3 regions of the Streptomyces sp. NPDC001750 genome follow, and region 2 is predicted to be linked to each of the others. Evidence: riboswitches for the same ligand, from Rfam matches in the RefSeq annotation. Region 2 holds a riboswitch; each other region holds the start of a gene.

Region 1 (9,595 bases), on a different contig from region 2:
CCGTACTCGGGGACGGGAGCGGTGTCGACGTCGAGCAGGACGGGGTCCTGCCAGGCCGGCTGAGCCATCAGCGGCCGGTCGCCGCGGTCGCGGCCGTGGCCTCGGAGAGGGACTGCGCGAAGGCGAGGGTCTGGCGCACGGTGTCCGGGCCGTCCCCGGCCTCGCTCACCCGCAGGCTCAGGTCGTCGGCCGTCGAGTTGCCGGTGTAGCCGTGGTCGGCCTCGCAGTTGGGGTCGCCGCAGGCCGCCGGTTCGAGATCGATGCGGGAGACCGCACCCCAGCCGATGGTGAGGACGACTTCGCGGGGCAGCGTGCCCGGCACGTACTTCTCGGGGTTGGCCACGACCCGGCTGACCACGACCGACGAGATGCGGTCGAGCTTGACCGATTCCGTCGAGGTGGTGGCGTACGGCGACGGGGAGGTGGTGTCCGCGTTCTGCTCGTCGGTGTGGCTGACGATGAAACGAGTGCCCGTGAGGACCAGGACCGTGACGTGGCGGCGCACCTCGTTGGAGTCGAAGGTGGTCTCCTGGTGGACCAGGTACGAGGCGACGGGCTCACCGCCCACGGCGGCTTCCACCGCCTCGGCCACGAGGGCCGGGTAGTAGCCACTGCGCTCGATCGCCGCGCGCAGCCCCTGGGTCGTCGTACCGGTCTTAGCCATGGGCACCATCCTACGGGGGGCGGATGACTGCCGGGGACGTCGTACGGCGGCCCGGACCGGGGACAAGGTGGTCCGCGCTCTCGTGGGGGCGGGGCGGTGAGGACGGGAGGGTCCCGGCCCGGCCGGCGGCGGGAACGCCCCGGCCCGGTCCCGGTCCTCTCGGCGACGGGAACGTCCCGGCAGCGGCCGTCCGGTCAGTAGTTGGGAAGGCGGCGGGGGCCGAGGTCGGTGCGGGGCGGCGGCGGGGAGAGCCGGACGCTCGCGCCGAGGACGGCCAGCCCGTGGGTGGCGACCACGACCGGTTCCAGGGCGACGGAGACCACCTCGGGGTGGTCGTCGACCAGCCGGGACACCCGCAGCAGCAGTTCTTCGAGCGCCGCGGTGTCCACGGGTGCCGCGCCCCGCCAGCCGAACAGCACGGGGGCCGCCCGGATGGACCGGATCAGCTCGGCGGCGTCGCGGTCGGTGGCCGGAACCAGGCGGTGGACAGTGTCGCCGAGGAGCTCGGAGGGCGCGCCCGCGAGCCCGAACGAGAGAACGGCGCCCGCCGCCGGGTCGATCGAGGCCCGTACGACGGTGTCGACCCCGCGCGGCGCCATGGCCTGGACGACGGGCTGGAGTTCGGCGGGCCTGCCGAGCAGGTCGGTCAGCTCGCCGTACGCGCGGCGCAGCGCGTCCTCCCCCGCGAGGTCCAGCCGCACACCGCCGAGATCGGCCCGGTGACGCAGATGGGGCGCGGTGGTCTTGAGCGCGACGGGATAACCGATCCGTGCCGCGGCGGCGACGGCGGCATCCGGGTCGGGGGCGGGCAGTGTCGGCCGTACGGCGATGCCGTAGCGGCCGAGGAGCTCGCACGCCTCGTCGGGCGTGAGCTGTCTGCCGCGCGGGGCGGGGTCCGGGCCGAGAAGGGTGTCGATCAGCTCGGCGGTACCCGACTCGTCGATGGTGTCGTCGAGGAACTCGGGCACCTTGCCGGGTACGGCGGCCTGCCGCCGCCACTGCGCGTACCGCACCGACTCGGCCAGGGCGCGTACGGCCCGTTCGGCGGCGGGGTAGGCGGGGATCCGGCCCGCGCGGCCCTCCGTTCCCGGTCCGGCCGTTCCGTTGCCGTCCGTTCCCGGTCCGTCCGTTCCCGGTCCGGCCGGGGTGGGCCGGGCGCCCCGGCCGTTCTGACCGTCCTGGCCGTTCGGCGCTTCCCGGGTGCCCGTGGCTCCGGCGGGCGCGGAGGCGGACACGGGCGGAGTGGTCGCCGGCCGTGCGGTCCCGGGCCGGGTGTCCGCGGGCTCCCTGGGCGTGGAGGACGGCTTCGCCGGGCGCGGCGCGACCGTGCCGCTGGCCACGGCCAGGGCCTCCGCCAGCCCGCCGATCTCCACGTGGACGACGGCCACGGGCTTGGCGGGGCCGGTGGCCGCCGCCGCGCGGAGCGCGGTCGCCAGGACCTCTCCGCCACCGTTCTCCGCCTGGCCGTCCTCGCCCACCCAGGGGATCGCCGTAACGATCACCGAGTCGCAGTCGTCGTCGGCGAGGGCCTCGGTCAGGGCGTCCCGGAAGTCCTGCGGCGTCGCGGCGGTGGTGAGGTCGAGGGGCGGCCGCGGACGCAGACCCTCGGTCAGGCAGGCGTCGTAGGTGAGCAGGCCCAGCGACTCGGAGTTGCCGAGGATCGCGACCCGGGGGCCCGCCGGGAGCGGCTGGTCCGCGAGGAGGAGACCCACGTCGACGACCTCCGTCACCGTGTCGACGCGGATCACGCCCGCCTGCCGCATGAGGGCGGAGACCGTCGCGTCCGGGATCCGGCTGACGGGTACGGCGTGGCCGGGCGGGGTGGCGCCGGTGTGCCGGGCCCCCTTCACCACGACCACGGGCTTCACGGCCGCGGTGCGCCGGGCGAGCCGCATGAACTTGCGCGGGTTGCCGAACGATTCGAGGTACAGCAGGGCGACGTCGGTGTCCGGGTCCTCATACCAGTACTGCAGGAAGTCGTTGCCCGAGATGTCGGCCCGGTTGCCCGCGGAGATGAAGGTGGAGAGCCCCGCACCCTGCCGGTAGAGCCGGGAGAGCAGGGCGATGCCGATCGCCCCGGACTGGGTGAACAGACCGATACGGCCCCGCTTGGGCGGCTCGGGGGCGAGGGAGGCGTTCAGCCGGACGGCCTCGGCGTTGTTGATGACGCCGAAGGCGTTCGGGCCGATGATCCGCATCCCGTACGAGCGTGCCTGGCGGACGAGTTCGCGCTGCCGGTCCCTGCCCTCGGCGCCCCACTCGGCGTATCCGGCGGAGAGGACGACGAGACCCTGGACGCCGTGCTCGCCGCAGTCGGCCACGGCCTCCGGTACGCGCTCGGCGGGGACGGCGACGACCGCGAGGTCCACCGGTTCGCCGATCTCGCCGACGCGGCGGTGGGCGGGGACGCCGTCGATGGTGTCCTGGTCGGCGGCGAAGGAACGATTCACGGCATACGTACGGCCGGTGAATCCGGCCGCGAGGAGGTTACGCAGGACCGTGCGGCCGACACCGCCGGGCGTCCGGCCGACACCGATGACGGCCACGGACCCGGGGGCGAGCAGCCGTTGCACGGAGCGCGCCTCGGCCCGCTGCTCACGGCCGCGCTGGACGGCGAGGGACTCGGCCGTCGGTTCGAGGTCCAGGGTGAGGTGGACGGAGCCTTCCTCGAAGCTCCGCTGCTGGGTGTAGCCGGCGTCCCGGAACACCTTGATCATTTTGGTGTTGGCGGGGAGCACCTCGGCGACGAAGCGGCGGATGCCGCGCTCGCGGGCCACCGCGGCGATGTGCTCCAGCAGTGCCGACGCCACTCCCCGGCCCTGGTGCGCGTCCTGGACCAGGAAGGCGACCTCCGCCTCGTCCGCGGGCGCGGAGGCGGGCCTGCCCCGTCCGTCGATCCGGTCGTAGCGGACGGTCGCGATGAACTCGCCGCCGACCGTGACCGCGAGCCCCACCCGGTCGACGTAATCGTGATGGGTGAAGCGGTGCACGTCCCTGGCGGACAGCCGGGGGTACGGGGCGAAGAAGCGGTAGTACTTCGACTCGTCGGAGACCTGCTCGTAGAAACTGACCAGGCGTTCGGCGTCGTCCGTGGTGATGGGCCTGATCCGCGCGGTGCCTCCGTCACGGAGGACCACGTCCGCTTCCCAGTGGTCGGGATAGACGTGACGCGGACTCTGCTCCGTCGAGGACTGCATGGGCACAGACTAAGGCTCGTCCACCACTCGCGTAGCCGCCGGGCCCGGGGCAGTCTGAGGGGGGCCGAACGGCGTTGCGGCACCGCTCGTGGGTGTTCGCGGGTCGGCCGGAGCACCGCGCACCGCATGAGAGAGTGGTCTAGACAACTATTGATTCATGAAGGGCAGAACCATGGCTGAGCGCCGCGTCAACGTCGGCTGGGCCGAGGGCCTGCACGCCCGCCCCGCTTCCATATTCGTCCGCGCCGCCACGGCGTCCGGCATCCCCGTGACGATCTCCAAGGCCGACGGCACCCCGGTGAACGCCGCCTCCATGCTCGCGGTGCTCGGGCTCGGCGCGCAGGGCGGCGAGGAGATCGTGCTCGCGTCCGAGGCGGACGACGCCGAGGCCGCCCTGGACCGCCTGGCGAAGCTGGTCGCGGAGGGGCTCGACGAACTCCCGGAGACCGTCTGAGCCACGTTCCGGATCTCCGGGATTCCCGCTTCCGGGACTTCCGGGGTTCGGCACGGGACCGATTCCCGCGAAGGAGCCGCGGTGCCGCCCACCGGCACCGCGGCTCCTTCGTCTTCCGGCCCCGGGATTCCTTCCCGGCCCCGGGCGCCTCTTCCCGGGATCCGGGACGGTCGCGCAAGGGACGGGTCCGGCTGACGGGGCGACCCGGACATGCAGAAGGCCCCGGCGTGCTGCCGGGGCCTTCGGGAGGCGGTTCGCGGGTCGGCCGTCGGTCAGAGGGAGACGCCGTGGGCACGCAGATACGCGACGGGGTCCATGTCGGATCCGTAGGAGGGCGTGGTCCGGGCCTCGAAGTGGAGGTGCGGTCCGGTGGAGTTGCCGGTCGAGCCGGAGAGGCCGATCTGCTGGCCCGCGCCGACGCTCTGGCCGACACGGACACCGATCGACGAGAGGTGCCCGTACTGCGTGTACGTGCCGTCCGTCATGCGCAGCACGATGTTGTTGCCGTACGCACCGCCCCAGCCGGCCTCGACGACCGTACCGGCTCCGACTGCGACGACGGAGCTGCCGGACGCGGCGTGGAAGTCGATGCCCGAGTGGCTGCCGGAGGACCAGAGCGAACCGCTGGACTTGTAGCCGGTGGTGACGTAGGAACCGGCGACCGGAAGCTGGAAGAGGCCCAGCCGGGTGCGCTCGGCGGAGCGGGCGGCACGCGCCTTCTCGGCCCGCGCCTCGGCGGCACGCTTCGCCTCGGCCCGGGCACGCTTCTCGGCCTCGGCCTTGCGCTGCGCCGCCTCCTTCGCCTCGGCGATGAGGTCGGCCCGGTGCTGCTGCGCGTCGGCCTGGGCGTCGATCCGGTCGGCGATGACGTCCTGGATGGCGATGACCTGGTTCAGGCCGGTCTCGCCGACCGCGGAGGTCTCGGCGTCCGCGGCGAGGGCCGGGGAGGCGGCGCCTGCGATGACGCCGGTGGTGGCCAGCGCCGCGACGCCGGCGATCCTCGCGCTGCCGCGCGTCAGTCGGCCGGGGGCACGATGCTTCCCGGTGGCACGGGTGAACGCCATGAAGTGGCTGATCCTTTCCTTCCCTCTCGCCTACCGGGTTAGCTGACGGGTTCGGAGCAGGAAGGTCTCCTACGGAGGCCCCGGCCTCACCGAGGCTCAGGCTTCCGATTCACCCCAGGGACTTCATTGGGTCCCCGGCTCCCCAGGGCTCACGCCCGGCGGGGACTCGGCGATGGCTGTCCGGTGCGTCGCGGTCGCGACATACGAGTGGCCGGCAGCCCGGTCGACGCTAAGCGCGAGCACATTCGTTCGCCAAACGGACAAGCCGTTTTGTAGCGCATGCCACAGGACGTACGGGCAACCCGGCGACCGGAACCGCACATGGGGAAGACCCCGGCGAGACATCGCTCACAGGGGCCTTCGACGCCCGCGCGCCCGGCCGTCGGACCGGCCGGGCCGGTCGGGCCGCACCCGTTCGGCACCCGGAACGGCCCGGTCTGCGGCTGTCCTCCGACACCTGCCCCGTACGGGAACGGGGCACCGGACGCCCGGCCGTCGGACCGGCGGGGCCGGGACGCCAGAGGTCCGGACGGTCCCCGGCGTCTTCGCCCGGGAAGGCCGCCGGGACCGTGACGGCACACCGCTCAGCCGGCGACCACCGACACCTCACCGATGCCCAGCGCCCGGACCGGCTCCTCGATCCGGGACGCGTCGCCGACGAGGATCGTCACCAGACGGTCGCCCGGGAAGGCGCTGACCACGGCCGCGGTCGCCTCGACCGTGCCGGCCTCCGCGAGCCGGGCGTACAGGTGGGCCTGGAAGTCGTCCGGGAGGCGCTGCTCGACCTGGTCGGCCAGCGTGCCCGCCACGGAGGCAGCCGTCTCGAACTTCAGCGGCGCGACGCCCACGAGGTTCTGCACCGCGGTCTCGCGCTCCTCGTCGGTGAGCCCCTCGGCCGCGAGCGTCCGCAGGACCGTCCACAGATCCTCCAGCGCCGGTCCGGTCGACTCCGTGTCCACCGATCCGCTGATCGCGAGCATGGCGGCGCCGGTCGCGCCCGTGACCGAGTCCGCGGCCGACGACCGCAGCACCTGCGCGAAGGCGCGGACACCGTAGGTGTAGCCCTTCTCCTCGCGCAGCACCCGGTCCAGCCGGGAGGTGAGCGTGCCGCCCAAGCAGTACGTGCCGAGCACCTGGGCGGGCCACACGCTGTCGTGCCGGTCCGGTCCGATCCGGCCGATCAGCAGCTGCGTCTGCACCGCGCCCGGACGGTCCACGATGACCACCCGGCCGGTGTCGTCGGCGGTGATCGGCGGGGCGGGGCGAGGCTCGACGGTGTCGCCCGACCAGTCGCCGAGCGTCTCGGCGAGCAGGGCCTCCAGGTCGATGCCGGTCAGGTCGCCGACGACCACGACGGTCGCCGCGGACGGCCGGACATGGGCCTCGAAGAAGGCGCGCACCGCCCCCGCGTCGATCCGTTCCACCGTCTCCTCGGTGCCCTGGCGCGGCCGGGACATCCGCGACGCGGCCGGGAAGAGCTCCTTGGAGAGCTGCTTGGCGGCGCGGCGCGCCGGGTTGGCCTGCTCGTGCGGGATCTCGTCGAGCCGGTTGCGCACCAGCCGTTCGATCTCGCTCTCGGCGAAGGCGGGGGCCCGCAGCGCCTCGGCGACCAGTCCGAGCGCCTTGGCCAGCCGGGAGGCCGGGACCTCCAGGGAGACCCGGAGGCCGGGGTGGTCGGCGTGCGCGTCGAGCGTGGCACCGCAGCGCTCCAGCTCGGCGGCGAACTCCTCGGCGGTGTGCTTGTCGGTGCCCTCGGACAGGGCCCGCGCCATGATCGTGGCCACGCCGTCCAGGCCCTCCGGCTCGGCGTCCAGGGGGGCGTCGAGGACGATCTCGACCGCCACCACCTGCTGGCCGGGGCGGTGGCAGCGCAGCACCGTCAGGCCGTTGGGCAGCGAACCGCGCTCCGGCGCGGGGAAAGCCCAGGGGCGTGCGACGCCGGGGGCCGGCTGGGGGTGGAACTGCATCGAAACTCCAGTCGCGGCGGCGTCGGTCACTTGTCCGCTCCTTCGTGCGCGTCGGTGTCGTCGGCGTCGGTCTCGTCGGTATCCGCGGAATCGGCCGGTTCGACCGGTTCGTAGGCCAGCACCGCCCGGTTGTCGGGCCGCAGCCGGGCCTTGGCGACCGCCTGGACCTCCTCCGCCGTCACGTCCAGAACCCGCTGCACCGCGGTCAGGGCGAGCTGGGGGTCGCCGAACAGCACGGCGAACCGGCACAGTTCGTCGGCGCGGCCCGCGACCGTACCGAGCCGGTCCAGCCACTCGCGCTCCAACTGGGCCTGGGCGCGCTCCATTTCCTCGGGCGTCGGACCCTCGGCGGCGAACCGGGCCAGCTCCTCGTCGACCGCCGCCTCGATCCGCGGCACCTCGACACCACCGGAGGTCTTGACGTCCAGCCAGCCGAGCGACGGGGCGCCCGCCAGCCGCAGCAGCCCGAATCCGGCGGCCACGGCCGTCCGGTCACGGCGGACCAGGCGGTTGTGCAGCCGCGACGACTCCCCGCCACCGAGCACGGTCAGCGCGAGGTCCGCCGCGTCGCACTCGCGGGTGCCGTCGTGCGGGAGCCGGTAGGCGGCCATCAGCGCCCGCGCCGGGACCTCCTCGCGCACCTCCTCGCGCAGCTGCTCGCCGATGACGTCGGGCAGCGTGCCGTCGCGCGGGGGCCGCTTCCCGTCGTGGGAGGGGATGGAGCCGAAGTACTTCTCGATCCAGGCGAGCGTCTGCTCGGGGTCGATGTCGCCGACGACCGACAGCACCGCGTTGTTCGGCGCGTAGTACGTACGGAAGAAGGTGCGCGCGTCCTCCAGCGTCGCGGCGTCCAGGTCCGCCATCGAGCCGATCGGGGTGTGGTGGTACGGGTGTCCCTCGGGGTAGGCGAGCGCCGTCAGCCGCTCGAACGCCGTGCCGTAGGGGACGTTGTCGTAGCGCTGGCGGCGCTCGTTCTTGACGACGTCGCGCTGGTTCTCCATCGACTCCTCGTCGAGCGCGGCGAGGAGCGAGCCCATCCGGTCCGCCTCCAGCCAGAGGGCCAGCTCCAGCTGGTGCGCGGGCATCGTCTCGAAGTAGTTGGTGCGCTCGAAGCTGGTGGTCCCGTTGAGCGAACCGCCGGCGCCCTGCACCAGCTCGAAGTGTCCGTTCCCCTTCACCTGGCCGGAGCCCTGGAACATCAGGTGCTCGAAGAGGTGAGCCAGACCGGTGCGTCCCTCGACCTCGTGGCGCGATCCGACGTCGTACCAGAGGCAGACCGCGGCGACCGGGGTCAGATGGTCCTCGGAGAGCACCACGCGCAGGCCGTTGGCCAGGCGGTGCTCGGTCGCTGTCAAGCCGCCGGAACCGGCCTGGGCTGTGGCCGTGTGACCCATGGGCATGTACGTCCCTTCGATCGCGATACTGGTTTTTCTGCGTGACCTGCCACTGTAAGCAAGCGGACCGACACCTGGCGAAGTTCCCATACCGCGGAAGTTCGCGTGAAAGAGGGGCGCACCACCCGGCGCACGCGCCTCTTTCACCGCTCCGGGGCCCTTCCCGGCGGAGTCGAGAGGGCCGGTTGGGACGGGGCGAGGTCGGCATTGTCGGTGCGGAGGTCCACAATGGTCCGCGTCAGAACCTGAGGTTGCCCGAACAGAATCCGTGAAGGAGTCGCAGCAGCGATGGCCCGCCGCAGCACGAAGACCCCGCCGCCGGACGACTTCGAGGAGAACATCCTCGACATCGACGTCGTCGACGAAATGCAGGGCTCCTTCCTCGAGTACGCGTACTCGGTGATCTACTCACGGGCCCTGCCCGACGCCCGTGACGGTCTGAAGCCGGTGCACCGACGCATCGTCTACCAGATGAACGAGATGGGCTTGCGCCCCGACCGCGGCTTCGTGAAGTGCGCGCGGGTCGTGGGCGAGGTCATGGGCAAGCTGCACCCGCACGGCGACGCGTCGATCTACGACGCGCTGGTCCGGCTGGCGCAGCCGTTCTCCATGCGTCTCCCCCTGGTCGACGGCCACGGCAACTTCGGTTCGCTCGGGAACGACGACCCGCCGGCCGCCATGCGGTACACCGAGTGCCGGATGGCCGACGCGACGTCGTTGATGACGGAGTCGATCGACGAGGACACCGTCGCCTTCCAGGCGAACTACGACGGCCAGGAGCAGGAGCCCTCCGTCCTCCCGGCCGCGTACCCGAACCTCCTGGTCAACGGGGCGTCCGGGATCGCGGTCGGCATG
Region 2 (9,595 bases):
GGCTGGTCCGGCCGGTTCTGCGGATCCGGCGGGTTCGGCGAGGGCTTCCGGGACGCGGCCGGCAGCCGGGGCACAGGCGGCGGGCCGCCCGGGTCTGGGAACCCTGGCTCCCGGAACCCCGCGCGCGACATCCATCCCCGCCCAGCCCGGCCCGCAGAACGCGTCCGCGTCCCGGACCGCGCCACCCGCCGCCTCCGCCAGGGCCGTCAGGAGCGACCGGGCCGCGAAAGGCACTCCGGTGCCGTCGGCCGGGCCCCGGCCCGACGGCGTCGGCACGAACGCGACCACGGTCACGGCCCCGGCCGCGCCCCCCGTCACCAGTGACATATCCCCCCTGCGGGTCGGCCACAGCGATGTCGCCAAGCTGCGCGAGGCGGCCCAGGACGCCCGCAGGTGGGACTCCAAGTACGGGGGCGGGGACTGGCGTTCCTCCATGGTTCCCGAGTGCTTACGGGTCGACGCGGCCCCCCTGCTCCTCGGTTCGTACAGCGACGAGGTGGGCCGGGCCCTCTTCGGCGCGGCGGCCGAGCTGACCCGGCTCGCCGGCTGGATGGCCTTCGACACCGGCCAGCAGGAAGCCGCGCAGCGCTACTACATCCAGGCGCTCAGACTCGCGCGGGCCGCGGCGGACGTCCCCCTCGGGGGATACGTCCTCGCGTCGATGTCGTTGCAGGCGACCTACCGCGGGTTCGCCGACGAGGGGGTCGATCTGGCCCAGGCGGCCGTCGAGCGCAACCGGGGACTCGCCACGGCCCGCACCATGAGCTTCTTCCGCCTGGTGGAGGCCCGCGCCCACGCGAAGGCGAACGACGCGCCGGCCGCAGGGGCCGCGCTGAAGGCCGCCGAGGGCTGGCTGGAGCGCTCCCGGGACGGCGACGCGGACCCGTCGTGGCTGGGCTTCTACTCGTACGACAGGTTCGCGGCCGACGCCGCGGAGTGCCACCTCGACCTGAAGGCGCCCCGGCAGGTGCGGCGCTTCACCGAGCAGGCGCTGTCCCGGCCCACCGAGGAATTCGTCCGCTCACACGGACTGCGGCTCGTGGTCTCGGCGGTGGCCGAGCTGGAGTCGGGGAACCTCGACGCCGCCTGCGCGGCCGGGACCCGCGCGGTGGAGGTGGCGGGCCGCATCTCCTCCGCCAGGACCACGGAGTACGTACGGGACCTGCTGCACCGGCTCGAACCGTACGGGCACGAGCCACGCGTGGCCGAGCTGCGCGAACGGGCCCGGCCGCTGCTGGTGGCACCTGCCTGACCGGCCCGCCGTCCCGGCCGTCACCCCGCCCGGCCGTCACCCCGCGTGCTCCGCACGTTCCGCATGACCGGGGTGGCGGCCGTGCGCGCGTGAGCGTGCGTGCCGCCTCCCCTGTGCCGCCTCCCCTGTGCCGCCTCCCCCGTACCGGCGCTCCCGGCCGACGTTGCTGGTCGGCGTTGCTGGTCGACACTGATTGAACAGGTGCTCGACGAAAGAATGAGCGACGAAAGTACGCGCCACGCTGGTCCCACTGGTTTGAGCGCGGTGTCAGTGGGTCAGTGCACTATCGGGGTGGGAGGTGGCGTGGTGATGACGCACGCGGCGTACGACTGCGACGTGCTGGTGGTCGGCGGCGGGATCGTCGGCCTGTCGACGGCGTACGCCCTCACACGCACCGCTCCCGGCACCCGGGTGACGGTGCTGGAGAAGGAGTCCGGCCCCGCCCGTCACCAGACCGGGCGCAACAGCGGCGTGATCCACAGCGGCATCTACTACCCTCCCGGCTCGCTCAAGGCCCGCTACGCGGTGCGCGGTGCCGCCGAGATGGTCGAGTTCTGCGCCGAGCACGGCATCGCGCACGCGGTGACCGGCAAGCTGATCGTCGCGACCGAGCGGTCCGAGCTGCCCCGGCTGCACGCGCTGGTCCAGCGCGGACGGCAGCACGGGCTCCCGGTGCGCGAGCTGGGGCCGGCCCAGATCACCGCGTACGAACCCGATGTGCGCGGGCTCGCCGCGATCCGCGTCGGGACGACCGGGGTGTGCGACTTCCCGGCGGTGGCGGCACGGTTCGCCACCGAGGTGGTCGCCGCGGGCGGCGTGATCCGTCACGGCTCGGAGGTCGTCTCGGTCGACCGGCGCCCCTGGGGCGTGGCGGTGCGCACGGCGGACGGCGCGGTGGTGCGGGCCCGGGTGCTGGTCAACTGCGCCGGGCTGCACTCCGACCGGGTGGCGCGGCTCGCGGGCGACGACCCGGGGATGCGGATCGTGCCGTTCCGGGGGGAGTACTACGAGCTGACGCGGCCGGAGCTGGTGCGCGGTCTGGTCTACCCGGTGCCCGACCCGGCGTTCCCGTTCCTCGGCGTGCACCTGACCCGCGGCCACGACGGCGGTGTGCACGTCGGTCCGAACGCGGTGCCGGCGCTGGCCCGCGAGGGATACGCGTGGCCCGTCGTGCGCCCCCGCGAGCTGGCGGACACGCTGACCTGGCCGGGCACCTGGCGGATCGCGCGCAGACACTGGCGGTACGGGGCGGGCGAGGTGCGCCGCTCGTTGTCGAAGCGCGCGTTCACGGCGGCGGTGCGACGACTGCTGCCCGATGTCACGGAGGCCGATCTGCGGCCCGCCCCGGCCGGGGTCAGGGCCCAGGCGGTGCTGCGCGACGGCTCCCTGGTGGACGACTTCCTGATCCGCGAGGCCCCGCACACCGTCCACGTGCTGAACGCCCCGTCGCCCGCCGCGACGGCCTCCCTGCCCATCGGGCGGGAGGTGGCACGCAGGGCGCTGCTCCAGGCACGGGAGACGGGGTGGAAGCCGCCCGCCGTAGAATCGGGTCATTGTGTCTGAGCCCTTGAACCCCTCCGCGAACCCTCCCGCAGACCTCACCGCGGGCCCCTCGGGGGCGCCCTCGTCCCCCGCCTCCGGGACCTCCGCCGAGGCCGCCTCCGGGACCTCCCCCGCCGAGGCCGCCCCCGCGACCCGTGTTTCCGGGACTCCCGCCGAGACCTCCCCCGGAGCCGCCCCGTCCGGGACCTCCGCCGGAACCGGCTCCGGGATCCCGGATGATCTGCGCGCCGCGTCCTTCGAACGGCAGCGCAGGCTGCGCCAGGAGCCGCGCTTCCCCGGCGGGCCCGCCGTCGACCCGGCCGGATCGCACCACGAGCGCCGCATCCGCAGCTTCCAGCCGCGCCGGAGCCGGGTCACTCCTGGTCAGGAGGACGCCCTGATGCGGCTCTGGCCCACGTGGGGCCTGGACATCGACGGGCAGCGGCTCCTCGACCTGCCCGAGCTGTTCGACGGGCTCCCGGTCGTGCTGGAGATCGGGTTCGGCATGGGCGAGGCCACTGCGCAGATGGCAGCGGACGACCCGGGGACGGGCATTCTCGCCGTCGACGTCCACACGCCCGGCCAGGGCAATCTGCTCGGCCTCGCGGAGCGGAACGGCCTGTCCAACATCCGTGTCGCCAACGGCGACGCGATCATCCTGCTGCGCGAGATGCTGAAGCCGGACTCGCTGGACGGGCTGCGGGTGTACTTCCCCGACCCGTGGCCCAAGAAGCGTCATCACAAGCGTCGGCTGATCCAGCCGGAATTCCTCGACCTGGTGGCCCAGCGGCTGAAGCCGGGCGCCCTGGTCCACTGCGCGACCGACTGGGAGCCGTACGCGGAGCAGATGCTGGAGGTGCTGACCGCGCACCCCCTCTTCGAGAACACTCTGCCGGAGGGCGGCTACGCGCCACGGCCTGCGTTCCGGCCACTGACCCGGTTCGAGGGCCAGGGACTCGACAAGGGCCACGTCGTCCACGACCTGCTCTTCACCCGCCGCTGATCCGTCGCCGAACCCGCCCGGAGCCCGTCACCGAACCTGCCCGGAGCCCGTCACCGAGCCCGTCGCCGAGCCCGCCGGAGAACCCGTCGCAGACGGCGCCTCCCCGGCGACTGCCGACGTCCGGCGACCGGCCGCCACCGGCCATTCCCCGTGGCCGGTGTCGGTGCCGCTCGTTAGGGTCGTGGGGTGGTATACGAAGGGTCTGTCCAGCAGCGGCAGCCGCATCCGGCCGTTCCGGTGCTCGAGGAGCAGCGGGTCGGCGAGATCCTGGCCGCCGTGCCGGAGCGACGGCACTGGCGGTACCGGCCGCGCCGCGTCGGCATGGTGTGGCGCAGCAGGACGTTCCGCGTCGCGGCCGTGTGCACGGTGCTCGCGGTGTGCGCTCTGGCGATCCTGGCCCTGGTCCGCGACCAGACGGGCACCGAGGGCTTCCTCGTGGGTCTCGGCCTCGCGGTGCTGCCCGTGCCGCTCCTGATGGCGGCGTTCCGCTGGCTGGACCGGGTCGACCCCGCGCCCTGGCGGAACCTGTTGTTCGCCCTGGCCTGGGGCGCTTTCGCGGCCGCCCTGATCGCGATCCTCGCGAACTCGTTCGCGACCCGTTGGATAGCCACGACCACCGCCGACCCGGCGAACGCGGACAACCTCGGTGCGACGGTCATAGCGCCGGTCGTCGAGGAGAGCGCCAAGGCCGCCGCGATCCTGCTGGTCTTCCTGTTCCGAAGACGCGAGTTCAGCGGAATCGTCGACGGCGTCGTGATCGCCGGTTTCACCGCGAGCGGTTTCGCGTTCACCGAGAACATCCTCTATCTGGGCAACGCCTTCGGGGAGGACCAGCAGGCCGGGGCCTCGGGCGTCGCCTCGATGACCGCCGCGACGTTCTTCGTACGGGCGGTGATGTCCCCGTTCGCGCACCCGCTCTTCACGATCCTGACGGGGACGGGCTTCGGTCTCGCCGCCGCCAGTGCCCGCAACCGGCGGCTGCGCCGCATCGCGCTGCCGCTGCTGGGGCTCGTCCTCGCCATGGGCATGCACGCGTTGTGGAACGGATCGGCCTCCTTCTTCGGGCCGCTCGCCTTCTACGCCGTGTACGCGGTGTTCATGGTTCCGCTCTTCGGCGTGCTGACCTGGCTGGTGATCTGGGCACGCCGACGCGAGCTGCGCGCACTCGCCGCAGAACTGCCCGGCTACGCGGCGGCCGGCTGGCTGACCCCCGCCGAACCGCTCGCCCTCGCCTCCATGCGGGCCCGCGGCCTGGCCCGCGACGCGGCCCGCCGACACCATTCCTTCGACGCCGGGGCCAGCTGGGGCAACCCGTACGGCCCAGGCCACGCACCGGGCCATGCACCGGGCACCGGAGCGGTCCATGGTCCGGGCCACGGAGCGGTGGCCCCGGTCGGCGCACCGGCCCAGGCCCTGCCCCCGGCACAGGCACAGGGCCGGGCACCCCGCAAGGAGCGCCGCAAGGCGCGGGCCCGGGGCAAGGCCGCCGCCCGTACCGTCGCCGAGTACGAGTCGTTCGCGATGTCGCTGGCCTCGCTCCGCCGCCAGGCCCGCCTCGGGACGGCGGGCCCCGACTTCGCGGCACGTGAACTGGAGCTGTTGCACCACCTCTGGCAGCGCAGGGACGTGGCCGCTCCCGCCCTCGCCTACGCCGCGCAGGCGGCGGGCCTCCTGCGCCCCTACCCCTACCCGTTCCCGCCCGCCCCGGCCGCGTACTGGCCGACGTCGGCCCCGGCCGCGTTCCCGCCGCCGCACCAGGCGTACGGCGGCTACAACCCGTATCAGCTGCCGCCCCGGTAGCTCCGGGCGCCACGGACGCGCGAACGCCCCGGGAGCGCGATGCTTCCGGGGCGTTCGTGGAGACGCTCAGTTCGGCGGAGCGACCGGAGCGCGGCCGGACCCGAGCACGATCCGCCGCCGGTGACGGAACAGTCCGCCACCCGGTCCGCCGGTCGGCCTGCCGCGGCTGCCGTGCCCGCCGGTGGCGCCCGTCAGGCGGAAGCCTCGGTGAGGTCGGCCAGCTCCCCCTCGGTCAGCCGGAGGTCGGCGACGGCCGTCAGGGCGGGCAACTGCTCGACCGTACGGGCCGAGGCGATCGGCGCGACGACGGTCGGCCGGGACGCGAGCCAGGCCAGCGCCACGGTCGCGATCTGTGCGTCATGGGCCTGGGCGACCCGGTCCAGGGCGGCGAGGACGTTCTGCCCGCGCTCCGACTCCAGGTACTTCCCCGCGCTCTGCGCACGCGCGCTCTCCACCGGGGCGCCCGGGCGGTACTTGCCCGTGAGGAATCCGGAGGCCAGGGCGAAGTACGGGACGGCGGCGAGCCCGGCCCGCGCGGCCGTGTCCTGGAGTGCGCCCTCGTAGGTGTCGCGGGAGACGAGGTTGTAGTGCGGCTGCAGGGCGACGTAACGGGCCAGCCCCTCGCGCTCGGAGAAGTCCAGGGACGCCCGGAGCCGCTCGGGGCTGATGTTGGACGCGGCGATCTCGCGCACCTTGCCGGCCTTCACCAGCTCGTCGAGGGTGGTGATGATCTCCTCGACCGGCACGGTCTCGTCGTCGAAGTGCGTGTAGTAGAGGTCGATGTGGTCCCTGCCGAGCCTGCGCAGCGACTCTTCCGCCGCCGCCTTGATGGTGGCGGCGGAGAGACCCTTGTACGAGGGGTGGGCACCGACCTTGGTGGCGACGACGACGTCGGACCGGCCGGGCCGGGACGCGAGCCACTTGCCGATGACGGTCTCCGACTCGCCGCCCTCGTTCCCCGGCACCCAGGCGGAGTAGGCGTCGGCGGTGTCGACGAAGTTGCCACCCGCCTCCGTGTAGGCGTCCAGCACGGCGAACGACTGCGCCTCGTCGGCCGTCCAGCCGAAGACATTGCCGCCGAGGGCGAGTGGGAACACCTGAAGATCGGAAGAGCCGAGTTGGCGAAGGGAAGTCATGAATCGATCAACGTGTTCCCGCCAAAACGGTATTCCGCGCATCCGCCGTTCGGCGGAGGGCTGTTCGGTGTGGTCCGCGCCGTCCGCCCGTGCATCGTTGTACGCGCGTGCATCGCCGACGCGGGTGCCTCAGATGTTGAGGCCCTTGCTCCGCAGCCAGCCCATCGGATCCACGCCCGTGCCGTCGGCGGTGTGGATCTCCAGGTGGAGGTGGGGACCCGTCACGTTGCCGGTCGCGCCGACCCGGCCGATGGTGTCCCCGGTGGAGACCTTCTGGCCGACCCCGACGCCGATCGAGGACTGGTGGCAGTACCAGATCTCCGTGCCGTCCTCCAGCTCCAGCACCGTGCGGTAGCCGTACGAGCCGGACCAGCCCGCCGACTTGATGGTGCCGCCGTGAACGGCCTTGACGGGGGTGCCCGTCGGCGCCGCGAAGTCGAGGCCGGTGTGGTGACCGGAGGACCACATCGTGCCGGCCTGGCCGTACGTCGAGGTGATCGTGTACGAGGTGGTCGGGACGGCGTAGCTGGCGGCGAGCTTGGCGAGCCGCAGGGCCTCGGCCTTCTTCTTCGCCTCCTCCTCCGCCTTCTTCTTCTCGGCGGCGGCCTTGGCCTCGGCGGCGTCCTGCTGCTTCTTGGCCTCGGCCGCGGCCTTCTCCGCCGCGGCCTTCTCCTGGGCCTCCCTGGCCTCCGCGTCGGCGGCGGCCTGCTGCTGCTCGGCCTGCTGGAGGATGCGGGCACGCAGCGCCTCGCCCGCGTCGGTCGTGCCCTGCTCGGCCTCGGCGGTGGTGATGCCCGCGGTGGTGAGCGGGGCGGTGGCGGGCGCGGCCCCGTCGTCCTCGGACTTGTCGGAGAGGAGGGCGCCCACGCCGGGAAGCGACTTGGCGTCGGGCAGGTTGTCCGCGATGGAGTCGGGAAGGGAGATGGACACCGGCGGCTTGCCCTGCGCGGTGGCCATGCCGCCCGCGCCGACCGCCGCGATGACGCCGACCCCGAGCACTGCGGAACTGCGGGCGAGTCCGTTGCGCTGCTTGGCGACCCGGTGCTTGCCGCGTACGGGGCGGACGGTCTCCTCGGTGGGGTTCCACTCGCCCCAGCCGCGCTCGTCGTCGACACCGAAGTCGGCGCCGGGCAGGGTCGCGGTGGCGGCCATCTCCGATCCGATTCCGTGGTCCATGCGATCCGCGGTGCCGGACACCGTCGTCATCCCGGCCGTTCCGTAGTCGGAGCCGTAGCCGGGGCCCGCACCGTAACCGGGGCCGAAGTCGGTGCCGAACTCGGAACCGTACGCGGAATCGAGCCGAGCGGGGGCCTCGGGGGCAGGCTTGTTGGACGCCACGGGGGCGCACTCCTTTCCTTCCTTCTCGCCTACCGGGTTAGCTGACGGGTTCGGAGCAGGAAGGTCTCCTACGGACACCGCGTCTCTCACGAGACCCGGATGTCCGATTCACCCCAGGGTGGTGGTTCCCCGGTTCCCTTTCGGGATTCGGCGCTCGCGCACGGTGCCGCCTCTGACGACGGCTGGGACGACCGCGCTGCGTTATCGAACGTTAATAGACACCGGGCCCTGATTCCAAGCCGTCCCCACTGATCGTTCACGTCTTTGGCCTGGACTTTACTGGACATCTCGGGGCGTATTTAGACGACTTGATCGGGTCTCAGTCAATACCTCGTCACTGACGTTGCGTCAAATGTTATGCGGAGCGGCGTCTTTCGATTACGTACGGTGGCACCGCGGTCCGCTCGGCCGCACCCGGCCGCCCGGACGGACGTCCGCGGCCTCACGGGCGCACCCGACCGAACCCCTCACGGCCTTCTTGCACACGCCCGGCGCCCGGACGCCCCGGCCCCTCTTGCACAGGCCCAGCCGCCCCGGACCGTCCGTCATGCCGGGTCCGGCCCCACGATCCGGACGGTCCTGCGCCGCTCCGGCTGCCCCTCCGCGGGGCGCACGACCGCGAGCAGGGCCATGTCATCGGTCGACTCGCCCCCCGTGTGCAGCCGTACGTCGTCGGTCAGCGCGGACAGCAGCTCCTCCGGCCCGGGAAAGATCCGCCCGCACAGCCGGGCCGCCGGATCGTAGAAGTCCCCCTGGGCGTTCCGCGCCTCGGAGAGGCCGTCCGTGTAGAGGAGCAGTGTCGCCCCCGGCCGCAGATCCCACTCGTCCGTCCGGTCGGGCCACACGCCCAGGTCCATCCCGAGCGGCAACGCGGGCATCGAGGGCGCCAGCACGTCCAGCGCCCCGTCCGGATACAGCAGGATCGGCTCGGGGTGGCCGCGGTTGACGATCCGGACCCGGGACAGGCCGGCCGGGATCTCGGCCAGCACGGCGGTGGTGAAGCCCTCGACGACATCGGGCCCGCCCCGGCGCGCCCTCCTCTCCCGCACCAGCGCCCGCTCCAGCCGACGCGCCACGCCCTCCAGCGAGCGCTCCTGTTCGGCCGCCTCCCGGAACGCCCCGATGACCACGGCGACCGTCTCCACGGCGTCGAGGCCCTTCCCCCGCACGTCACCGACCACCAGCCGCACCCCATACGGGGTGTCCGTCACCGCGAACAGGTCACCGCCGACGAACTCGTCGGCCTGCGCGGCCTCGTACCGCGCCGCCACATGGAGCCCACCGATCCGGTCGGACGGCTTCGGCAGCACCGCCCGCATGGCCCGCTCCGCGATGACCCGCGCGGAGGCCAGCTGCTCGTTGCTCCGCTGCACGACTCGGTTGATCACCACCGCGAGCACCGAGACGGTCGCCAGCGTGAGCAGCTCGATCAGCGGCACGGCCGCCGGCAGCGAGTCGGTGGCCAGCCGGAGCGCGACGACGGCCAGCATCGAGGCGATGCCGGTGCGCACGGTGTTGGACAAC
Region 3 (9,595 bases), on a different contig from region 2:
CGTGTAGCCCGTCTCCCCGGGAAGAAGATAGTGCAGATGCTTGCGGGCCAGCTGCCTGACGTACGCGTCGTCCTGGAGCCGCGCCTTCTCGTCGCGCAGCTCCTCGGTACGGGCCCGGGCCTCCCGCGCCAGCCGCTCCTGGTCGGCGATCTCGTCCCGCTGCGAAACGTACTGCCGTATCGGGTACGCGAGCGCGACCACGAGGGAACAGACGACGAGGGCCAGAAAGGCGGCCCGGCCGGTGAGCCGGGAGCGGCGGTCCTGGCGACGGGTCTGCGACCGGTAGACACGGGCCGCGGTCTGCTCGCCCAGCAGTCGCAGCCGGGTCGCGGTGGAGAACCGGTCCCGGTCCTTCGCGGCCATGTCTCCGCCTCCCCTTCACACACGTCCGTCCCCGCACACGGTACGGGACCGTGTGCGGGGACGGACGGAGGCCCGGGCCTTCGGGCCCCTGCGGGCCGGGATCGGCCGTGGGAGCCCGAAGGCCCGGTCCGCGGGGACCGGCCCCCACGACGTCCTCGGGGGCTCAGCCCTTGAAACGGGGGAACGCCGAGCGGCCGGCGTACACCGCGGCGTCGTCGAGGATCTCCTCGATGCGCAGCAGCTGGTTGTACTTGGCGACGCGGTCCGAGCGGGCCGGGGCGCCGGTCTTGATCTGACCGCAGTTCACCGCGACGGCGAGGTCGGCGATGGTGACGTCCTCGGTCTCGCCGGAACGGTGCGACATCATGCACTTGAAGCCGTTGCGCTGGGCGAGCTCGACGGCGTCCAGGGTCTCGGTCAGCGAACCGATCTGGTTGACCTTGACGAGCAGCGCGTTGGCGGTGCCCTCCTCGATGCCCCGGGCCAGGCGCTCCGGGTTGGTGACGAACAGGTCGTCACCGACGATCTGCACCTTGCTGCCGAGCTTGTCGGTGATGATCTTCCAGCCGGCCCAGTCGTCCTCGTACAGCGGGTCCTCGATGGAGACCAGCGGGTACGCGGAGACGAGCTCCTCGTAGTACTCGGTCATCTCGGCGGCCGAGCGGGACTTGCCCTCGAACTCGTACGTGCCGTCCTTGTAGAACTCGGACGCGGCGACGTCGAGCGCGAGCGCGATGTCCTTGCCCGGGACGTAGCCGGCTTCCTTGATGGCCTCGATGATGAGGTCGAGGGCGGCGCGGTTCGACTCCAGGTTCGGCGCGAAGCCGCCCTCGTCGCCGAGGCCGGTCGACAGGCCCTTGCCCTTCAGGACCTTCTTCAGCGTGTGGTAGATCTCGGCGCCCCAGCGCAGGGCCTCGGAGAAGGACTCGGCGCCGATCGGGGCGATCATGAACTCCTGGATGTCCACGTTGGAGTCGGCGTGCGACCCACCGTTGAGGATGTTCATCATCGGGACGGGCAGCAGGTGCGCGTTCGGACCGCCGAGGTAGCGGAACAGCGGCAGGTCCGACGCCTCGGAGGCGGCGTGCGCGACGGCCAGTGAGACACCCAGGATGGCGTTGGCTCCGAGCGAGCCCTTGTTCTCGGTGGCGTCCAGGTCGAACATCGCCTGGTCGATCAGCCGCTGCTCGGTCGCGTCGTAGCCGACGAGCTCCGGGCCGATCTGCTCGATGACGGCGAGCACGGCCTTCTCGACACCCTTGCCCTGGTAGCGGTTGGGGTCGCCGTCGCGAAGCTCAATGGCCTCGAAGGCACCGGTGGAGGCGCCGGACGGCACGGCAGCACGACCCGTGCTGCCGTCGTCGAGGCCGACCTCGACCTCGACCGTGGGGTTCCCCCGGGAGTCGAGGATTTCCCGGGCTACGACGACGTCGATGGACGGCACGAGGCATCTCCTTCTGGGATATGACACTGGTTCTGCAGGGTCACTTTGGCCTTGCGACAAGAGCCTAACCGGCCCCGCCCGTTCAGCCCGACGACCGCCCGCCCCCTGGGACGAAAAAGGACCCGGGAGTGCACGATCCCGGGCAAATGGCCAGAATATTACGGATCAGTAACTACAACAGTTGAACGAACTGCGCCGCACACGAGCGGCGCACGCCCGGGTGCGGGACGCGCGGTGCCGCGTCGGCGCGCGGCGCGCGCTCCGAGCAGACGCCCCGGCCCGGCGCGCGGGGGAGCGCGCCGGGCCGGGCATCCGGAGAGGAGAGGGACCGGACTACTTCGTCAGGTGCAGCTGCTGACCCGGGTAGATCAGGTCGGCGTTCTCGACGATGCCCTTGTTCAGCTCGAACAGCCGCTGCCAGCCGCCTTCGACGCCGTGGGCGGCGGCGATCTTGCTGAGGGAGTCACCGGAGACGACCTTGTACTCGCCGTCACCCTTCTTGACCTTCTTGCCGGTCGGGGTGGTGACGGTCTTCTTCGACTCGGTCCGCGGGGCGGCGGGACGGTCGGAGCGGGAGGCGGGGACCTCGGCGCGCTCGGTCTGCTTCGGCTGGGCCTGCTGCTCGGGGGCCGCCTGGGTGCTCTGCTTCTGAGCGGTGCCGGAGCTCTTCGAGGAGGTATCGACGCCCGGGTCGACACCGTCGTTGCGCAGGTTGCCGGCGGAGGCGCAGCCCCAGGCACCCGGACCCTGCATGTCGAGGAGCCGCTCGGCGGTGGCGATCTGCTGGGCCTTGGTGGCCAGGTCGGCGCGCGGCGCGTACTTCAGACCGCCGGCGGCGGCCCAGCTGGACTGCGAGAACTGCAGACCGCCGTAGTAGCCGTTGCCGGTGTTGATGGACCAGTTGCCACCGGACTCGCACTGGGCGACGGCGTCCCAGGTGGCGACGGAGGCGGCGGAAGCGCCGGTCGCGCCCATCAGCGGGACGGCGACGGCGGAGCCGGCGACTCCGGCGAGCGTGGCGACGCGGACGGCCTTGGACGGGCGGCGGTGCTTGCCCTTGCCGGAAAACAGCATGGAGGTCTCCTCACCGACGCCTACGAGGTGAGCTGTCGGGTTCGGGCCGAGTGAGTTGCCCGGTCGCACGTCCTAGCACGCGACTTCACCCCAAGCCGGTCCTGATGCGTCTCGCGACGATCGGGGCCGGCGCCTACCTGGGTCCCCCGCTCCTGCCTACGGCGCTTGAACGCGTCTGTTCCCTCCGACCGACGGCAGGATTCGGCGTGACGGTCGACGGGGCCCGCGGTGCGAGCGGTTACGACCGTAAACACATATAAGCCCCACATTCAAAGACGGACACATCGGGCAATCATCCCTTACTTGCATCTGAGGAACCGTCGTTTTCGCAGGTGGGGCGCGATATGGACGGGACCTCCAGGCCCAACACGCCAATTGACGCAAAGAGACCCATGTCTCACTCGCATGGGAGTGGACACGGGCCTCCGAAGGCGTCCCGGTTCTTGAGGCTCCGTCAGCCGGTCACCGGCTCCGGCCTCAACGGGCCTCCGCGTCGACCTCAAGGCTCTGGCCAGGAAGGATGAGGTCCGGATCGGAGCCCACGACCTCCTTGTTGGCCTCATAGAGCGCGGACCAGCCACCGGGGACGTTCTGCTCGTCGGCGATCGCCCAGAGATTGTCACCAGGACGGACGGTGTACGTGTCGTCGGCGACCGGGGAGGCCGCGTCGCGCCCGCCGCCGTCGCGCGAGGCGTGACGGCCCGACTCGCGGCCGGCATCCCCGTCGGCGCCCCACCCCTCCTCGGCGGCCGGCGCGCCGCGATGCTTGCCGCCCACACCGCCCGACGCCCCGGATCCTTCCGAGCCGGGCGACCCTGACGGAGCGACAGAAGCGTTCGAATCACCCATATCTACCGATTCGGGCGAACGGTGCGTATCGGCGGATGAAGTGGCGGACCCGGTGGGCGAGGGCGTGACCTCGGACCCGGGCCCGGTCCCGGTCCCGGCATCCGGCTTCCCGGCACGGCCCGAAGGCGTGACGTCCTCGCCGGACGGGGACTGCGACGACTTGTCAGCCGGCTTCGCGCCCTCCTCCGCCCCGGCGCCGCCCGTCTTCTTCGCGCCCTCCTCCGCCCCGGTGCCGCCCGCGGGCTTCCCGGAGGAGGTCTCCCCCGGATCGACCCCCGGCAGCCCCCCACCCGTCGCGAGGCCGGAGAGGGGCGCACAGCTCGGCCACGCCTGCGGACCCCGGTCGCCCAGGATCTCCTCGGCCACCGCGATCTGCTGGGCGCGGCTGGCGAGGTCGGCGCGCGGGGCGTACGCCTCACCGCCGTACGCCTTCCAGACCTCCGGGGTGAGCTGAAGGCCGCCGTAGGAGCCGTTGCCGAAATCGGCGCTCCAGGAGCCGCCGCTCTCGCACTCGGCGACCCGGTCCCAGGTCCCGGAGTCGGCCGCCTGCGCGGCGCCCGCGCCGAGCAGCGGGATGGCGATGGCGGATCCGGTCACGCCCGCCGCGACGACGATGGCGGGTGCCTGACGAGGGCGACGGTGTCTGCCGTTCGCGGAGCCCATGAGGTTGCCTTCCGTGTGACGGACGAGTTCGGTCGAGCGACCCGGTGGGGCCGAACGGTGAACCTAACCGGACTCGAACGCGTGTCACAAGTCGATGCAGCGCCGATCACGCGAACATCACAGATGTGACGTCCCGTCAGAAACCAGTCGGACGGGCCGGGGCCCGAACTCCACGGGAAGCGTGCGCAGTCCGCGCATGATGAGCCCGCCGCGCCACCGCAGATCGGCGGGTTCCACCGCGAGCCGCAGGTCGGGAAGGCGCCTGAGCAGGGTGGCGAGCGCGGTCTGTCCCTCCAGTCGGGCGAGCGGCGCGCCGAGGCAGTAGTGGATGCCGTGCCCGTATCCGAGGTGCTGATTGTCACGTCGGGCGAGGTCGAGCGTGTCGGGGTCCTCGAAGCGCGTCGGGTCGCGGTCGGCGGCGGCGAGCACGACCAGGACGGGGTCGCCGACCGCGATGTCCCGGCCGCCGAGCGTCAGCGGCTCGGTGGCGAACCGCCAGGTCGCCAGCTCCACCGGGCCGTCGTACCGCAGCAGTTCCTCGATCCCGGTCTCCAGCAGTCCGCTCTCCCCCGCGTCCAGGGAGCGTTGCAGCCGTTCGCGCTGGGCGGGATTGCGCAGCAGCGCGTACATCCCGTTCCCGATCAGGTTGACGGTCGTCTCGAAACCGGCGAAGAGCAGGATGAAGGCCATGGCCGCGGCCTCGTTCTCGGTGAGGTGCTCGCCGTGGTCGCCGGCCCGGATCAGCCCGGAGATCAGGTCGTCCCCGGGGTTCTCCCGCTTGCGGTGGATGAGCTCGGCGAGATAGCCGCGCATCTTCTTCACCGACCGGGCGACGCCGCCACGCGGGCCGCCGCCGTGCCGGATCATCATGCCCGCCCAGTCCCGGAAGTCGTCCTGGTCCTCGCGCGGGACGCCGAGCAGGTCGCAGATCGCGTAGATGGGGAGCGGGAAGGCGAAGTCGTGGATGAGGTCCGCCCGGCCCTCGGCGGCGAAGCGGTCGATGAGCCCGTCCGTCAGCTCCTGCACGCGCGGCGCGAACGCGGCGACCCGGCGTGGGGTGAACGCCTTGGAGACCAGACGGCGCAGCCGGGTGTGGTCGGGCGGGTCGATGTTCAGCAGATGCGTCATCAGCTCCGCCTTGCGCTCGCCGGGGATGCCGGTCTTCCCCTTGGCGTGCGCGGGCTCGGCGTGGTGTGCCGGGTTCTTGGAGAGCCGCGCGTCGGCGAGCGCCTGCCGGGCGTCCGCGTACCGGGTCACCAGCCACGCCTCGACGCCGCTGGGCAGCGAGGTGCGGTGCACGGGGCTGTGCTCGCGCAGCCAGGCGTAGGCGGGGTACGGGTCGGTGGCGAACTCCCACGTGAAGAGTTCGGGAGCGCCCGCGGGGCAGGTGGCCGGGGCCGCCGCGGCCTGGTCGACGGGGTTCTCCGCAGGGCGGTCGGCGAGGTCCTCCGCGACGTGGTCGGCGGGGCGGCCCACGGTCTGATCGGCGGGTCGGTCGGCGGGGCTGTGGTTCACCCTTTGACGTTATCCCCGTCCTTCGGGGGCGACCCCGGCGCCCCGGAGGCGCCCGCCGACGTCCAGCGGGGTCAGGCGTTGCCCTCGGCCGCCCGGATGGCGTCCCGGTAGGCACGGCCCGCGGCCCTCAGCGCCGCCTCGGGGTCCACGCCGTCCTTTTCGGCGCGCACGGCGAGATCGAGGAGTTCGTAGCCGATGCCCCGGCCCGTGGGCAGCGGCACGTCGAGGCCGGCGGTACGGACCCGGGAGGCCAGCTTCGCCACCAGCGCCAGCCCGGGCTGGCCGAGCGGCACCCCGTCGGTGACGGACTCGCGCCGCTTCTCGACGGCCTTGGTCCGCAGCCAGTGCGCGTGCACGTCCTCGGGGGTCTCGGCGGTCTCGTCACCGAAGACGTGCGGGTGGCGGTGGATGAGCTTCTCGACGATGGTCGCGGCCACGTCGTCGACGGAGAAGGGCTCCTCCCCCTCCCCGGGACCGCCCTCCTCGGCGATCCGTGCGTGGAAGACGACCTGGAGAAGTACGTCCCCCAGTTCCTCGCGCAGTTCGTCGCGGTCGCCGTCCTCGATCGCCTCGACGAGTTCGTACGCCTCCTCGATGGCGTACTTGGCGAGCCCCTTGTGGGTCTTCTGCGACGTCCACGGGCATTCGTTGCGGATCCGGTCCATGATCTGGACCAGGTCGAGGAGCCGCGCGCCGGGCAGATCGTAGGAGCCGGGCAGCAGCTCCAGGTCCGGCATGCTCACCCGCCCCGAACCGGCGAGCCGCGCGAGCCCGTCGGTCAGCGGCTGGTTCCCCTCGCCGCCGGTGAGGACGACGACGGTCCGGCCACCCGCGCAGGCGTCGACGAGCTCGTGCGCGGTGGGCACGGTGTGCTCGACGGTGACGTCCGCCTCGCGCAGATACGGCAGCTGCGGGTTGTCCGGCTCGGCGCAGAGCACCCGGTCGGCGGCGCGCAACGCCTGCCAGGCGGGCCAGGACAGGAGTCCGGGCGCCACGCGGTGGCTGGCGGTGAGCAGGACGATACGGCCGGGGGCTTCGGCGCGGCCGGGGGCTTCAGCGTTCACCGTTCGAATCTACCTCCGGTCGAATCCGCCACCGGTCGGGTCCGCCACCGGGTCGATTCCCTCTCCGGCCGGATCCCTCCTCGACCGGCCCCCTCCCTGGTGGGCCCCGGGCACCGTCGTGCACACCGTTCGCGTAACGAGCGCCGCTGTGCACACCGTTCGCGTAACGACGCGCCGTGCACGTCGCTTCCGCGCCGCCCGCGCCCTGCCGACGGGTCGCGCTCCTATGCGCCGGACTCCGGGAGCGCTCCGGCGGGCTTGGTGACCTGGCTGATCCAGGGAGCTTTGTAGTCGGCGAGCTGGGTCTGCTGATCGTTCCAGGTGCCGTAGCGCGGGTTCACGTCGACCTTCAGAGCCTTCGACGCCTTGCTGAGGGCGTCACCGACGATCTTCTGCCCCTCGGGCTGTCGCAGGTCGGCGCCGAGCGCCTCGGCCAGCTTCGACAGTTGGACCTGCTCCCGCAGGACGGCGTCGATCTGGTCCGGCGCGACCCAGCTCTGCTGGAGCATCGCCGCCCGCAGCCGCTCCTCTCCCCCGGACTGGGCGACCGCCGCCTTCCTCATCTCCTGGACCTCGCTGCGCTCGACGGTCACGCCCGCGTCCCGCGCGGCCCGGTCGAGGACCCGGTCGAAGATCAGACCGTGCAGCTTGGCCCGGCCGAGCTGGCCGGACTTGTCGATGAGCTGGTCGACGTCCCGGGACTGGCGCTGGGCCTCGCGCACCGCCGCCACCTGGCCCTGCACGGTGGACACCTCGATCCGGTCGCCGCCGACGAGGGCCGCGGCACCCGGATGGGCCTGGCTGCCGCATGCGGTCAGGAACGGGGCACCGACCAGCAGGGCGGCGGAGGCGGAGACGGTGAGCGCGGTGCGACGGCGGCGGTGCAAAGGAACCTCCCGGGGAGACTTTGTGCATCAGTGCACAAGACCTTGCGCTGATCGATGGTAGGCAGTGGATGTGATTGGGGCCACTGGTTCGACCAACGATTCGGGCGGAGTTGGAGATGTGGGGCCCGCGTGCGGCTCCTCCACGGGTTCCTCGACTCCACGGATCGCGCGGCTTGCCGGGCTCCATGTCCCCGGCGAAACAGCCCTGTTCGATGACACGCGGATGCCCATCAAGTGAATTGCCCTGTTCTGCACAGCGTTTCAGGCGTTTCAGGTGCGCGGCGCCCCGCGGGAGCGAGAGCGGGCCGAATCGGTCGCCCCGCCGTGGATGCCTGGGTCCAACCGGTCGCGGTCGCGACCGGGGCACCCCAGGCGTTCCGGTCGATCGCACGTGCAGCGGGACCGGCTTCCGGCCGATGACGCTGACGGACGTCACCCGGGAGGCGGTGAACGCGAGGGAGAAGAAGGATGAGGCCGACGGGGCAGGCGGGGTCGTCAGCCGCCCCGGCGGCAGCACACGATCTCACGCCACGTGGGCCACAGGGGCGGTCCGTGACATTCCGTTTGCGGAAGTTTGGCATGGTCATTACCCACAGGGCCTCGGTGGAGGCCCCGATGGAGCTCCTGCCGAAGGGGGCAGGTCCTCAGCCGCCCTGGACCTCCGCCTGACGGTCGAGCCGTCGGCGCAGTTCCACCGGCAGCGGGTGGTGCGGCCCGTAGGCCCGTTCCGCGTCGTACAGCAGCGCCTGGAGTTGTACGCGTGCGCCCGCGTGGTCGCCGAGCGCGAGCAGCAGATGCCCGATGCGGTTGCGGATCTCGAAGGCGCGGGCGGGATCGCCGCCGGTGGCCCGGTGGTTCTCGCAGTACGGGAGCACCGCGCGATACTCGGCGAGCGCGGCGGCCGGTTCACCGAGCTGCTCCAGGCACTGGGCCGCGTCCTGGCGGAACTGGAGCAGTTGGGCGTCGGCCGGTCCGGCCTGCGCCGCGCGCTCGTCGGCGAGGCGACGCAGCTCGGGCAGGGCGCGGCGGTACTGGCCGTCGTCCATCAGCGTCGCCGCGTACTGCTTGCGCAGGATGCGGACCACGGCGGAGTTCTCGCCGTGCTGTTCGGCCGCGACGGGGAGGAGTGACCCGAGGATGTCCACGGCCTGGGTGATACGGCCCTCGCCGAGCAGTCGCTTGACCTCGTCGACGGCGGTGGCGACATCGGGCCGGGCCGCCGCGCCCGTCGCCGTACCCGCCGGGGCGGCCGACGGAGGCGGGAACGGGGTCGCGGACACCGGCGACGGGGACGAGGCAGCACCCCGGTCGGGCCACGGGGCGTGCGGGCGCAGGAAGGGGCGGGTCGGGTCGAGCGGGCCGGTGGGCAGCCCGGCGCCCCGGGCGGGAAGCAGCGGGGCGAGGTGTTCGTACACCTCCTGGGCGTCGGCCGGGCGGTGCTGCGGGTCCTTGGCGAGCAGGCGCAACACCAGCGCTTCGAGCTGCCCGGGAATGTCCGGCCGCACCCGGCGGACCGGGAGCGGCGGTTCGTGGAGGTGGCGGTGGAGCACGCCCAGCGCGGTGGACCCGGCGAACGGCACGTCCCCGCTGAGGAGTTCGTGGAGGAGCACGCCCAGCGCATACAGATCGGTGTACGGGCCGACGGCACCGCCCATCGCCTGCTCGGGCGCCATGTAGGCAGGGGAGCCGATCGGCGAGCCGGTGTGGGTGAGACGGGTGGTGTCGGTGTCCAGCAC

The links. Region 2 has a riboswitch for cyclic di-AMP ahead of ACFYY6_RS17450 (M23 family metallopeptidase). Riboswitches for the same ligand answer to the same signal wherever they lie in the genome.
Positions count from the first base shown of each region.
Region 1: another riboswitch for cyclic di-AMP. It lies ahead of ACFYY6_RS25670 (M23 family metallopeptidase); the one in region 2 lies ahead of ACFYY6_RS17450 (M23 family metallopeptidase).
Region 3: another riboswitch for cyclic di-AMP. It lies ahead of ACFYY6_RS16535 (transglycosylase family protein); the one in region 2 lies ahead of ACFYY6_RS17450 (M23 family metallopeptidase).

Region 1 covers NZ_JBIAUE010000018.1:109,539-119,133, reverse strand. The annotation lists gene ACFYY6_RS25690 (nucleotide pyrophosphatase/phosphodiesterase family protein) at 1-68, opposite strand, end outside; gene ACFYY6_RS25685 (DUF5998 family protein) at 68-664, opposite strand; gene ACFYY6_RS25680 (GNAT family N-acetyltransferase) at 859-3,861, opposite strand; gene ACFYY6_RS25675 (HPr family phosphocarrier protein) at 4,034-4,315, shown strand; gene ACFYY6_RS25670 (M23 family metallopeptidase) at 4,588-5,379, opposite strand; cyclic di-AMP (ydaO/yuaA leader) riboswitch at 5,392-5,561, opposite strand; gene ACFYY6_RS25665 (M16 family metallopeptidase) at 5,964-7,346, opposite strand; gene ACFYY6_RS25660 (pitrilysin family protein) at 7,373-8,746, opposite strand; gene ACFYY6_RS25655 (DNA topoisomerase IV subunit A) at 9,029-9,595, shown strand, end outside.
Region 2 covers NZ_JBIAUE010000010.1:18,693-28,287, forward strand. The annotation lists gene ACFYY6_RS17425 (sporulation protein) at 1-1,252, shown strand, start outside; gene lhgO (L-2-hydroxyglutarate oxidase) at 1,559-2,815, shown strand; gene trmB (tRNA (guanosine(46)-N7)-methyltransferase TrmB) at 2,808-3,797, shown strand; gene ACFYY6_RS17440 (PrsW family intramembrane metalloprotease) at 4,035-5,597, shown strand; gene ACFYY6_RS17445 (aldo/keto reductase) at 5,789-6,733, opposite strand; gene ACFYY6_RS17450 (M23 family metallopeptidase) at 6,863-7,885, opposite strand; cyclic di-AMP (ydaO/yuaA leader) riboswitch at 8,083-8,234, opposite strand; gene ACFYY6_RS17455 (PP2C family protein-serine/threonine phosphatase) at 8,617-9,595, opposite strand, start outside.
Region 3 covers NZ_JBIAUE010000009.1:90,697-100,291, forward strand. The annotation lists gene ACFYY6_RS16525 (septum formation initiator family protein) at 1-363, opposite strand, end outside; gene eno (phosphopyruvate hydratase) at 527-1,807, opposite strand; gene ACFYY6_RS16535 (transglycosylase family protein) at 2,141-2,881, opposite strand; cyclic di-AMP (ydaO/yuaA leader) riboswitch at 2,884-3,055, opposite strand; gene ACFYY6_RS16540 (transglycosylase family protein) at 3,359-4,393, opposite strand; gene ACFYY6_RS16545 (cytochrome P450) at 4,511-5,869, opposite strand; gene ACFYY6_RS16550 (nucleoside triphosphate pyrophosphohydrolase) at 5,980-6,972, opposite strand; gene ACFYY6_RS16555 (SurA N-terminal domain-containing protein) at 7,197-7,859, opposite strand; gene ACFYY6_RS16560 (serine/threonine-protein kinase) at 8,504-9,595, opposite strand, start outside.